One region of the Pseudoalteromonas sp. SG41-2 genome, then DNA from elsewhere that is predicted to be linked to it. Evidence: predicted binding sites of a transcription regulator. Region 1 holds the regulator's gene; each other region holds the start of a gene.
What was found. The regulator FliA, encoded in region 1, starts transcription of late flagellar genes. The targets are predictions, from matches to a motif close to CTAAAGNTNNNNNNNNNNNNGCCGATA.

Region 1 (3,181 bases):
TCAAAACAATAATAACGGCGTTAAAGTTATCGCTGTAACAGGTGGCAAAGGTGGCGTAGGGAAAACTAACGTCTCACTTAACACTGCGATTGCGTTGGGTCAGCTCGGAAACCGAGTGTTAGTACTGGATGCCGATTTGGGTTTAGCAAATTGTGATGTGATGTTAGGACTTAGGGTAGAGCGTAATCTATCTCATGTACTATCAGGTGAATGCGAGCTCGATGAAATTTTAGTTGAAGGGCCTGCAGGAATTAAAATAGTACCAGCGACGTCAGGCTCACAAAGTATGGTGGAACTTTCACCATCAGAACATGCTGGTTTAATTCGCGCTTTTAGTGAATTAAATACCGAATTTGATATATTAATTGTTGATACTGCTGCTGGTATCTCTGACATGGTATTAAGTTTTTCGCGCGCAGCGCAAGATGTCATGGTAGTAGTATGTGATGAACCGAGCTCAATAACTGATGCTTATGCATTAATCAAAGTATTGAGTCGTGAGCACGGTGTGTATAAATTTAAAATCGTTGCTAATATGGTGCGCAGCATGCGTGAAGGCCAGGAACTATTTGCTAAGCTCTCAAAAGTAACGGATCGCTTTTTGGATGTCTCAATGGAATTGGTAGCAACAGTCCCGTATGATGAAAATATGCGTAAAGCAACTCGTCGTCAGAAAGTGATTGTTGATTTATTTCCAAGTTCCCCAGCAGCAATAGCATTTAAAACATTAGCGACAAAAGCAGTTAAATGGCCTATACCTAATCAACCATCTGGTCATTTAGAATTTTTCATAGAAAAATTAGTAAACGGCTAACTATGACGGCATCGGTGAATAAAGCGATGGGATATCAATCGACACAAAATTTAAATGTGATTGTTGAGCGACATGCTTCCTTAGTCAAAAAAGTGGCTTGTCATTTAATCGCTCGTTTACCCGCGAGTGTGCAACTCGATGATTTGATTCAATCGGGGATGATAGGGTTAATTGAAGCATCAAAGAACTTTGATGCGACTAAAGGTGCAAGCTTTGAAACCTTTGCAGGCATTCGTATCCGTGGTGCGATGCTGGATGAAATGCGCCGAGGTGATTGGGCTCCACGCTCAGTGCACCGTAATAGCCGCAGAGTCGCTGAAGCGATTAGTGAGCTAGAAAGCAGCCTGAATCGAGAACCTAAAGACAGTGAAGTTGCTGAAAAACTTGATATTACGCTAGATGAGTACCATCATATTCTTAGTGATGTAAATTCAAGTAAAGTGTTAGGTATAGAAGACTTAGGGGTAGATGAAGATGTTATCACACCAGTGGGACATGATTTAGCACTGGACAAGCCCTTTAATAACGTTAAAAATGAACGCTTTAATCAATCATTATTAACAGCTATACAATCTTTACCTGAACGAGATGGGTTAGTATTGTCGCTGTATTATAACGATGAAATGAATTTAAAAGAGATTGGACATATACTCGATGTAAGTGAATCGCGTGTGAGTCAGATACATGGTCAGGCGATGATTAAGCTCAAAGCAAAAATCAATGACTGGATTAATTAGTAGTAAGTAAATATAGGTTCAGACCTCACCGGAGGATGTTTTGGATAAAAACATGAAAATTCTTGTTGTTGATGATTTTTCGACGATGAGACGTATTATCAAAAATCTGTTAAGAGATTTGGGTTTTACAAATGTACAAGAAGCTGACGATGGCTCAACAGCTTTACCGATGTTGCAGAATCAAGAATTTGATTTTGTAGTTACAGATTGGAACATGCCTGGCATGCAAGGAATCGATCTCTTGCGCGCTATTAGGGCCGATGACAGCCTGAAACACATTCCTGTTTTAATGGTAACAGCAGAAGCTAAAAAAGAACAAATTGTTGCTGCTGCACAAGCTGGTGTTAACGGTTATATCGTTAAACCATTTACAGCTGCAACACTGAAAACCAAATTGGAAAAAGTGTTTGAGCGTTTAGGTTAAATAAATAGGAGAGGCTTATGTCAGCACCTGCTGCGCCTCAGATCAGTTTAGAACAAGCCCGTCAGCTTGTGGTTTACCTTGAAAACGGTGAACAAGATAAAGCTGATCAGTTAATTATTGATGCGGCGTCAAAAGAGCAATCAGAATTATTTGCCGAAGTAGGCAAACTTACGCGTCAGCTTCATGATGCGTTGAAAAATTTTGAGCTTGATACACGTTTAGCTGATTTGACCAAAGATGCACTACCCGACGCGAAGCAGCGTCTTAACTATGTTATGGAAATGACCGAAAACGCTGCTAATAAAACCATGGATGCTGTAGAAGCAAGTTTACCCATTGCCCAACAGCTTGCAGATGACATTTCAGACATTAAACCCACTTGGGATCGTTTAATGAATCGTGAAATCGAGCTAGGTGAATTTAAAACACTTTGCCATAGCTTAGATAAGTTCATGAATAGCTCGCAAACTAAAACGGATGAGTTGCAAGGACTCATGACCAATGTGTTAATGGCACAAGATTTTCAAGATTTAACCGGTCAAGTGATCCGTCGGGTTATCGAGCTTGTTAGAGAAGTCGAAGACAGCTTGATCCACTTGTTGACAGCATTTGGCAGCCAAGATGATAGCGAAACAAAAACAATAGCACCAGTCATTGAAAAACCGCCTGCTGAAAATACACTTGCAGGCCCTGAAGGGCCAATTATTGATAAAGAATCTCGTGATGATGTTGTCTCAGGACAAGATGATGTTGATGATTTATTATCAAGCTTGGGCTTCTAAGAGGAGAAAACTGCATGAGCTTTGAAGTCGATGAAGATATTTTACAAGATTTTCTAGTAGAGGCTGGAGAAATTCTTGAGCTTTTGTCAGAACAGCTGGTGGAGCTTGAAAATAACCCAGATGATACCGAATTACTCAATGCAATTTTCCGTGGTTTTCATACGGTAAAAGGCGGCGCAGGCTTTTTAAGCATGACTGAACTAGTCGATGCTTGCCATGGTGCAGAGAACGTTTTCGATTTATTGCGTCAAGGTGTTCGTAAGGTTAATTCCGAACTGATGGACGTGATCTTGCAAGCACTCGATACTATCAACGAAATGTTTGCGACTATCCAAAGTAGAGAAAAACCAGAACCAGCAAATCCAGAATTACTCGCTGTTTTACATAAATTGGGGCTGCCGCCAACGGCTGAAGAATTAACTGG
Region 2 (3,181 bases), on a different contig from region 1:
GCTGCCTTAAACATCGTTAATAACGCTTCAATAGACACTGCAATTAAAATAGTTGAAATAAACCGTGTGATAGTGCGCCGCGTTGAACTGTGCCTAAAGATATCTTTATGCATTAAAATTTCTTCTTCGAGAATCGTTTTACCTAAATCAAATATTGCTAACGCGAGGGTGATAAAAATGATGATCGTAAACGGTTCGAGCGGATCATTTTCTATAGAGCGGACAAACAGTAAGCTATAAATATCACCAAACACCCTACCAAGTAAAAATAACACTAAGATAAATAAGCAACTGACAATAATGCCATAACCCGCTTTAAAAAATGGCGTCATCGTGGCGCGAGTACGATCCCCCATAATAAATTCGATTAATTGCGTTAGACATACATCAATCACTAAATAGCGATTTTCGCCATATGAAGCATGTAACGATTTTATTGCTGAAATACATAAGTGATTGGTCGCGATCGAAATATAGGGCGGCGTAAAACGAGTATGTTGCTGCTGTTGGATACCTTGAAAATACGGCCGTTCACTCAAATCCTGTGAATCGCCATGATTATTTAAGGTTTTCATATACTGACGTTTAAAGCAGACATTGTTACCTAGCTGCACGCCATTTTTATCTAGACAGTATTGTAATTCTAAAAATGGGTATTGAGCGATTAAGTAACGATTATCTTGTTGTTTTTTAACACCGTCTTCTAAGCTTGCTAGCACTGAGTCAAGTAAGTCGTGGATCACGGTTTGATATTCTTGGTAACGTTCGACGCTACTGATATAACTCATTCTTGCCATGTGTTTGCTCCTAACTGCATTATTAAAAGTAATAGCAATTACGGAACCAACTTTACAAAAACTTATAAATCAACTGGTTGCATTATCTGAAGAAGAGAAAAGATCCATTTCGCACCAACCGGGTGCAAAATAAACTGCTGGACTTACTTTTTTGCAAGCACAAAAAATGGGCTACTTAGCCCATTCTTTCATTAAATCAATTACTTTTAAATTTCATCATCAGAGTCTTGCACTTGACGTTGTGCAGCTCTAGCAATGATTTCAACATAAAACGACTCTAAGCCTTGTTTTTCAATTTCGCTGATTGAGTTGCTAATTTCAGCAACGTGCACCACTTGGGCATCTTCAGCTGTGTTACCAAATTTACAATCAAATGCCCAGTAATCAGCATCAATTGGCAACGTTTTGTTACGCTCTCTTTTCAAATACTTTTTTACTTCATGCTTTGCAGCATCTACCATGCGAGGGTATTTGATTTTCTCGTGATTCAGCGTGAATGTTTTCTTCATTACGTTCCTAATTACCTTGATTTAATGATGATGGCAATAATACCAAGTAAATTGGAAATGCCATTTGGGGTCATTATAGCAATTGCATTTAGTTTGTGGATGCTTTTTTTACACTAAAATAAATAAAATATTTTTACCGATAATTATTACAGCTTAATATCACGCTTGGGCAAGGTGTAAGGGTTGATGAAGATCTGCATTATTAAGGCTATCGTAAAATGCAGCCGCATCCATTTGCGGATGATCTAGCTGTGTTTCTTTATCTAAATGACGCTTTCGCACGACTAGTTCGCAATTATCAATCACCATTAGTGGAATATGGTTTTTATCATCTCTGATCACTAATGGTTCCGGCGCAAGGCACGAACGTAAACGAATATCTGCCATGCTGCCTTGTTGTAATAGCTGTGCATTATGTTGGCCAATGAGCATATCAAATTCATCTGGAGCCAATGCTTGCTCAGGCCCTGCCCCTAATTGTTCACGTAATTGCGCTTCAGTTGGTGTTGAAGCATGTGCATCAAATGGGGTTTTAGGGAGATGAAATTGACTAAAATCTAACACGTCATGAGAAAGCATTGCCAATAATAATGCAAACTCGCCACGACGGTGTTCTGAGACACTTTTGGCAAGACGATTGTTAAGTTGACTCTCTGTGATTAACAAATCATCGATTTGCATAGACTTTAGCCGATTGCAGTTAGTAATAGATATTTATCGGCTTTATTTAATATTTCTTTAGCTTTTTTCTTTACTTAAATGCTCACTTTGCTATTATCAGCGCCGTTGCATTGGAGGGGTTCCCGAGCGGCCAAAGGGATCAGACTGTAAATCTGACGGCTCAGCCTTCGCTGGTTCGAATCCAGCTCCCTCCACCACTTTTCTTACCGCTAAGTTAAGTGGGGCCAAATGCGACAAAATTAGTGTGGAGGGGTTCCCGAGCGGCCAAAGGGATCAGACTGTAAATCTGACGGCTCAGCCTTCGCTGGTTCGAATCCAGCTCCCTCCACCACTTTTCTTATCTATCAGCAAAACTTTATTCTCGCTAACTCATTCGACTACCCATTGTAAACTCGCACCGTGTTGCTTTAGCCATTTTGTTGCTTGCTTATAATCAGGATAAAACTCACTGACGCGCTGCCAAAATGCGGCACTGTGATTTAAATATTTCAAGTGAGCTAGTTCATGCACAATCACATAATCAATAATACTCTGCGGCGCACTGGCTAATAACAAATTAAAGGTCAATTCTCGTCGTCGATTACAACTGCCCCAACGACGCTTATAAGTATGAATGCGAATACTGCTAGGTAAAGTCTCTGCCATTTGTAGGCAATAAGCATGTACACGCATTTCAATATAATTTTCTAATTGCTCATGTAAAAAACTTTCGAGCAAGGTTTGGTACATTGGCTGCTGATGCTTAACCCGTCCAGAAAGATTTAGCTGTAACACATCTCCCTGCTGATTTTTTACTAGCTGCCATGCGCTGCGCGAGCTGACACCATAAGTCAGTATCACAGGTTGTGAAAAAACCAGTACGCGATTATCTTGTAATGGGTATTGGCGAGTATCAAGCATTTGACTTTGCTTGTTAATTTGCGCATTGATCCAGTCAGTTTTACTTAGCAGCCAGCTTTCAAGTTCCTTTTTAGCAACCCCAACAGGCGCATAAACTGTGACACTTTGTTGCTGGACTTTGATAGCGACAGTTTTGCGGCGGCGACTACGTTTTAATGTATATTCAAACAAACCTAACTCTTGTAATTGACCGACAGTCATTAAACTAATTAACAGGTCACTATAATACCTTGCAAAATAACTGCTAATCTATATCTAAGTAGAATTAAATAAAGCGATATCAAACATGCCTGA
Region 3 (3,181 bases), on a different contig from region 1:
CAATATTCGTTTTGCGCTATTAAAGGAATCAAGTCCTTCTTGTGGTCGTAATACAATTTACGATGGCTCGCACAGTGGTATTAAGGTGGTTGGAATGGGATTAACGGCTTCGCTATTAGAAAAGAATGGTATTAAAGTCTTTAGTGAGCAGCAAATGCCAGCGCTAGTAAAAGCACTGGCATAGATACTTTACAATTTACGTTGTAAAAATACCCCTGATTCAATGTGGTGGGTATATGGAAATTGGTCAAAAATCGCAAACCGTTTAACTTCATGAGTGCGAGTTAGGTGCTCTAAATCACGCTCAAGCGTATCAGGGTTACATGAGATATAAATAATACTCTCGTAGTTAGCCACCAAATCACATGTTAGTGTATCCATGCCTGCGCGCGGCGGATCAACTAAAATGGTCTGACAATCATAGCTGCTTAAGTCAATCCCTTCTAAACGTGAGAAGGTTCGTTCGCCTTTCATAGCTTGAGTAAACTCTTCGCTCGACATACGAATGATATCTAAGTTAGTTACGTTATTTTTAGCAATATTATACTGCGCTGAGTGTACTGACGATTTAGAAATTTCGGTTGCTAATACACGATTAAACGAACCAGCTAAGGCAATTGAAAAGTTACCGTTACCACAATAGAGCTCTAGTAAATCATTTTTTAGTGGTTTACATAAGTCTTGTGCCCACTCCAGCATCTTAATGTTTACTTTAGCATTTGGCTGCGTAAAGCTGTTTTCAACTTGTTGGTAAATAAGTTGCTGGCCATTAACTGTTAAACGCTCAGTAACAAAATCATCACCGAGTACTTCTTTTTGTTTGCGAGCACGCCCAATAAAATCAATTTTAAAGCGCTCACTCAATGATTCTTTTAGTGACTTGATAGCTGCTAGCCATTCTTCGTCGAGTGGTTTGTGATAAAGCAGACTCACTAAAATCTCACCGCTTAAACTAGAAAGATAATCTATTTGGAATAATTTACGACGCAAGACTTCACAGCCTTTAAGATTATCGATCATTGCCTGCATTACTTCCCCAATTAGCGGCGCTGCAGGGTCAAACACATCGACTCTGATTTTGTCTTTGGTGGCTTGATCAAACATAATGTGGAATAACTCATCGCCATCGTGCCATACTCTAAATTCAGCGCGTTGACGGTAATGAATTGGCTCAGAGGTAAAGACTTCTAATTGTTCAACACCAAAGCGTTGGAATTGCGCAATGATACGTTGCTCTTTTTCATTTAACTGTGCGTCGTATCCTGTTGTATCGATCTTTATAACCGCCATTACCTACTACCTTATTTCATTATGCTGTTTATCGGCGCTATTGTAGGGGGCAGGGATTATTTGTCTAGGGTCTGTTTATCTTTCTAGGTTAATTTTGCAGCTGTGCGTTTGGTTTTTAGGCAAGGCAGAGCCTATGTAGTGTGGTTATTCCCCATAAATAGGCGATAACGTAGCATAAATGCCAAACGCGCGCTGCCCGAAGGGTTCTGCCTAGGGGCGATTAACTCTTTGTTACTTACATGGATGTAAGTAAGGGGCGTGAGCAGGACGCGGAAGCTTTGCTCAATTTTTACTTAGCCCACTAGGTTACAAATCTCGCGCCGCGATTAAATCGCCCCGAGGTTGAACAAATTTTAATCCTTAAAGGTCAACAGGCCCTAATTTTGAGTAATAGCAAATGCTGTTTTTTTGTACATTTTACTTTAGTTATTTATTTTTGGGCCGATACTTAAGTAAGCAAAAATAGGAGTCGGATCATGAAAATTGGCAACTTTGGCTTTGTTCCAAACAACAACGTCAATAAATACAGTAACAAAGCTGCATTACAGCAACCTACAATACAGTCGCCTCAAGATAGTTACCAGCAACGTGGTAAAGAATTAGCAGCAAAAGTGTTAGGTGACAAAATGGCTGAGGCCTTAGGCTTACCTGTCGCGGAAGAGAAAAAAGACAAGCCACTATTTGATTTTGAAGAAATCGTCAAAAACGTTTTGGACTTTGTAACTGGTGCCGTTAAGAAAGCGCAAGTCAATGGAGCCGATAATGAAAAACTCAAAGGTATGCTTAGTGATGCACGCAAAGGTGTGCAAACAGGTATTGATGATGCTTATGGTGAATTAAAAGATACCGGTATTCTAAACGACGAAATTGAGCAGGGCATAGAAAAATCCAAAGAAGGTATTTTTAATGGCCTGGATGAGTTTGAAGAGGATTTATTTAACCCTAAACCGGATTCTGTCAGTGTTACTCAAGCACAGTATTTAAGTTTAAGTAATAATGCTCAGTATAACTTCACCACTGCAGAAGGTGACGAGGTGAGTATTAGTTTTGCTGATGCATTTAAACAGCAATCAGCCAGTAGTTATCAGCGTAATGGTCAAAATGAAGGCTATGCCAGTGCATCATCACAATCGCGGGAGTTATCATTTAGCATGTCAGTAAATGGTGACTTAAACGAAGATGAACAAAAGGCTATTAATGCAATGATGGAAGACTTGCAAAATGTTAGTAAAACATTTTTTGGTGGTGATTTGGAACAAGCCTTTGAACAAGCACAAGAGCTCAACTTAGGCAACGAACAGCTAGTCGCGTTTTCAATGGACTTAAAGCAAACTAAAACGTATGCAGCAATAAAAGGCTATGAAGAGAATAAACCAACACCAGAGAAAGCTGTGGCTGAAAAAATAGCTCCATTTAATGACGATCTAAAAAATGCCTTTAATAAAGCGGGTGATCTTGGTTTGCAAAATGAACTGTCAGGCATTTTACAATGGTTAAATCAAGACCAAGAGGAAATAGGCAAATTAGTCGACTATACAAAATCAATGTTTGAGCAAATGAATAAATTGCGCTCAGCAGCACTAGAGAGTGAAGCATAAGCTTTATTTTCAGTATACCGCGTGGCAAACTGCTCAGCTTAGTTATTATAAGGAGCGAGTTGTTTGTCACCTCATATCATGGTTTTTGATTCGGGCATTGGTGGTACCACAGTGCTGAAGCATATTCAGCAATACATACCTGATGGCCGTTATAGTTATTTTATGGATAACGCCTACCTACCTTATGGAAAGCTGAGTCAACAAACCATAATTCAGCGCCTCAGCGGATTATTAATTTTTATAGAAACACAACAATTACACGTTGATGTGTTAGTTATTGCTTGTAATACCGC
Region 4 (3,181 bases), on a different contig from region 1:
CAAAAATAGCTGGGAGTAAAAATAACACCCAGCTATATTCAAGTATAAAAATTAAATTGTTCACCCAATTAGGCATTGACGTTACTTAACATTCTTCTCTTCATCATCGCCACCAGAACCATTGCCCGGCATATAGCTATATTTATCAACGTTTTTCATCAGACACTCCGTTACACTTGTTAAAAAACTACTTTAAGCTAAATTAGGTACTTTGCCAAGCATCTTAACGAACATCTATCGGATCTGATTCCTTAGCCTTGCCTTGCATTATTGAAATTTCCACGCGGCGATTACGTCGTCTATCCGCATCAGAATCATTTGGAACAAGTGGTCGAGTTTCGGCATGACCGACAACAACCATTCTGGTTTTATCAAAGCCTTGCGCTTTTTGCATTTCAGTTGCAACCGCAACTGCACGCTTCGATGATAAGTCCCAGTTATTGGTATACAGCTCATTCGAAACTTGAAAATCATCAGTATGACCAGACACCGTAATTTCACCTGGCACATCTTTTAGTAACGCAGCTATATCACGAATGATTGGTTTAAACTTAGGTTGTAAAAATGCACTCCCAGATGGAAATGAACCATTTTCACGAATACGAATAATAATTTGCTGACCTAATGATTCCAACTCAACAGCACCATCCATGATTTGTTGTTCCAATTGCTGGGCTATCTTTTTAACTAACTCATTAACCTGCTCTTGATCAGCTGCAGAAATAGATTGTTCTGATGCTTGTTGTTGCGCTGTACTTTGTGACTCACCGCCACGCTTATTACCGCGTTGCTCTTGACGACCGCCAGCTGAGCTTTCATCACCAGCCTGAAACTCAAGCATTTGCTGGGTCATTTCGACAGTTTGCTGTTGAATGGTTTCGATTGGAGTAGGTTCAGGTTTACCTGGGGTGAACTCCATCGCGATAACGGATGTTCCTTTGGGAATATCTTTTACTTCTATTTTATTTTGTACACCAAAGGCAAACTTCATTGAGCCTGCGATTTGTTTAAATTTAAGTACATCCATTTCTGAAAACGCGAGTAAAAGTACAAAGAAGCACATCAATAGTGACATCAAATCCGCGAAGGTACCCATCCATGCTGGTAACCCGGGTGGTGGACACTTGCACTCTTGATCTGACATGCTTACTCCTCAGTATCCACTTTTCGTTTTGATTCAGCGAGGTAGTTTTTCAAAATACCTTCGATGACTTTTGGATTTTGGCCATCTTGTATACCTAATACCGCATCTAAAATTAGCCGCTGATTCATTGCTTCTTCGTCTTTACGCAATTCCAATTTTACTTGGATAGGAATTGCCACCACGTTTGCTAAAAACGCACCATATAATGTTGTTAAAAGCGCTACCGCCATCGCAGGACCAATCGCTTTAGGGTCATCCATATTCGACAACATCGCAACTAGACCAATCAAAGTACCTATCATACCCATCGCAGGCGCAATATCGGCAAGCGCTTTAAACAAACCGGCCCCCGATTCATGACGAGTAGAAGTAAGAGAAATATCTTTTTGCAAGGTGGCACGAACAACATCAGCGTCATGACCGTCAACAAGCATATCAACCCCTTTACGCATAAACGCATTGGGTATTTCTGCTTCCTCAAGTGCTAAAAATCCGCCTTTACGGGCCGAGTCTGCAAGTTCAACTGCTTTTTCGATAAGCTCTTCAGGTGACTCTATTTTGAACATGAAGGCTTTAGCCGCGACTTTACCGATACCGAGGAATTGACTCATCGTATAGTTTGATAACACTATAAAAATCGAACCACCGAAAACAATAACCACCGATGGCGTGTTATAAAACATAGCCACTTCGCCGCCACTACTTAGTACCATTGACATAGCAATAAGACCAATAGCTCCGAGAATACCTATAATGGTTGCTAAATCCACTTACCCCTCCAGAGGAATCGATGCTTTGTTGCTACCAGCAACAAATTTTTATTATTAACAGCTTATCGGCAATCTATTGAATTACTTAAACCATTTAATGAAAAAAATGAAATGAAAGTTTTCAACCCTGTTTAGCATTTTAAGCTACCATTGATAACCTGCAAGGCTTAAGTAAAGGTATAAATAATTAAAAGTGGCAAGAAAACAATTAATTATTCAAAAAAAATGCATCACCCTTTGACCTAGTTTAGCATTCCCCCTAAAATTGGCCTCACATTTCTATCATCTAAGTTAAATCAGTATGGCGACGAAAAAACCAGAGAACCTAAGCTTCGAGCAAGCGCTTGATGAATTATCCTTAATCGTCACAGAAATGGAGCAAGGAGAGCTTTCCCTTGAGCAATCATTAAAACAGTTTGAACGCGGTATTGCTTTAGCCGGCGCATCTTCAAGTAAGTTACAACAAGCTGAACAAAAAGTAGCTATTTTAATAGGTAGTGATAGTCAGTCACCACTTACTAACTTTGATAATGATTTGGAATAACGGGTGTTAATAACAGAGCAAATAAAATGTGCTCAACAAGATGTTGAAGCCACTCTCAATCGGTATTTTGAGCAACCGCTCGATACCGAGCACAGCATCAAACAAGCCACCCACTACAGCGTTTTAAATGGCGGTAAACGATTACGACCATTTTTAGTGTATGCCACGGGAAAAATGCTTGGCGCAAATAAACAAGATTTAGACGTGTTGGCTGCTGCTATTGAATGTATTCATAGTTATTCGTTAGTTCATGATGATTTACCCGCGATGGATGACGACGACCTGCGACGTGGTAGACCGACTTGCCATATTGTCTATGGCGAAGCTCATGCTATTTTAGCCGGTGATGCGCTGCAAACATTAGCGTTTGATTTAATTGCTAACCATTCATTTAACGTTCCTGCACAGCAACAGTTAAAAATGATTGCAGCACTTGCCAAAGCATCGGGTATTGAAGGTATGGTCGGTGGTCAAGCACTGGATATTGCAGCGACTGACAAATTAGTCAATTTAGCTGAGCTCGAACGTATCCATAAATTAAAAACAGGTGCTTTGTTAAATTGTGCAATTACTTTAGGTGCATTATGCGCAGCTGATACAAATCAACAAACATTATTACAATTAAAACAGTTTGGTGATGCAATTGGGCTGGCTTTTCAGGTGCAAGACGATATTCTTGATATCGAAGGTGATACCCAAGTCTTAGGTAAACCACAAGGCTCC

Region 2: a site for FliA is predicted at 2,022-2,048, ahead of H5186_RS17300 (VC2046/SO_2500 family protein). Genes of this name have one in related genera too.
Region 3: a site for FliA is predicted at 1,711-1,737, ahead of H5186_RS21045 (DUF5610 domain-containing protein). Genes of this name have one in related genera too.
Region 4: a site for FliA is predicted at 1,978-2,004, ahead of pomA (flagellar motor protein PomA). Genes of this name have one in related genera too.

Annotation. Positions count from the first base shown of each region.
Region 1 covers NZ_JACJFK010000006.1:68,524-71,704, reverse strand. Annotated here, with positions in the region: gene H5186_RS06655 (MinD/ParA family protein) at 1-814, shown strand, start outside; gene H5186_RS06650 (RNA polymerase sigma factor FliA) at 841-1,551, shown strand; gene cheY (chemotaxis response regulator CheY) at 1,592-1,975, shown strand; gene H5186_RS06640 (protein phosphatase CheZ) at 1,993-2,757, shown strand; gene H5186_RS06635 (chemotaxis protein CheA) at 2,772-3,181, shown strand, end outside.
Region 2 covers NZ_JACJFK010000024.1:38,185-41,365, forward strand. Annotated here, with positions in the region: gene H5186_RS17290 (general glycosylation pathway protein) at 1-797, opposite strand, end outside; gene H5186_RS17295 (DUF6172 family protein) at 1,004-1,306, opposite strand; gene H5186_RS17300 (VC2046/SO_2500 family protein) at 1,466-1,987, opposite strand; tRNA gene H5186_RS17305 (tRNA-Tyr) at 2,100-2,184, shown strand; tRNA gene H5186_RS17310 (tRNA-Tyr) at 2,234-2,318, shown strand; gene H5186_RS17315 (M48 family metallopeptidase) at 2,357-3,088, opposite strand; gene H5186_RS17320 (ion channel) at 3,174-3,181, shown strand, end outside.
Region 3 covers NZ_JACJFK010000040.1:20,745-23,925, forward strand. Annotated here, with positions in the region: gene H5186_RS21035 (DUF523 domain-containing protein) at 1-184, shown strand, start outside; gene trmA (tRNA (uridine(54)-C5)-methyltransferase TrmA) at 190-1,290, opposite strand; gene H5186_RS21045 (DUF5610 domain-containing protein) at 1,767-2,888, shown strand; gene murI (glutamate racemase) at 2,952-3,181, shown strand, end outside.
Region 4 covers NZ_JACJFK010000022.1:76,937-80,117, reverse strand. Annotated here, with positions in the region: gene H5186_RS16735 (hypothetical protein) at 1-76, opposite strand, end outside; gene H5186_RS16730 (flagellar motor protein MotB) at 224-1,144, opposite strand; gene pomA (flagellar motor protein PomA) at 1,147-1,914, opposite strand; gene H5186_RS16720 (exodeoxyribonuclease VII small subunit) at 2,216-2,458, shown strand; gene ispA ((2E,6E)-farnesyl diphosphate synthase) at 2,462-3,181, shown strand, end outside.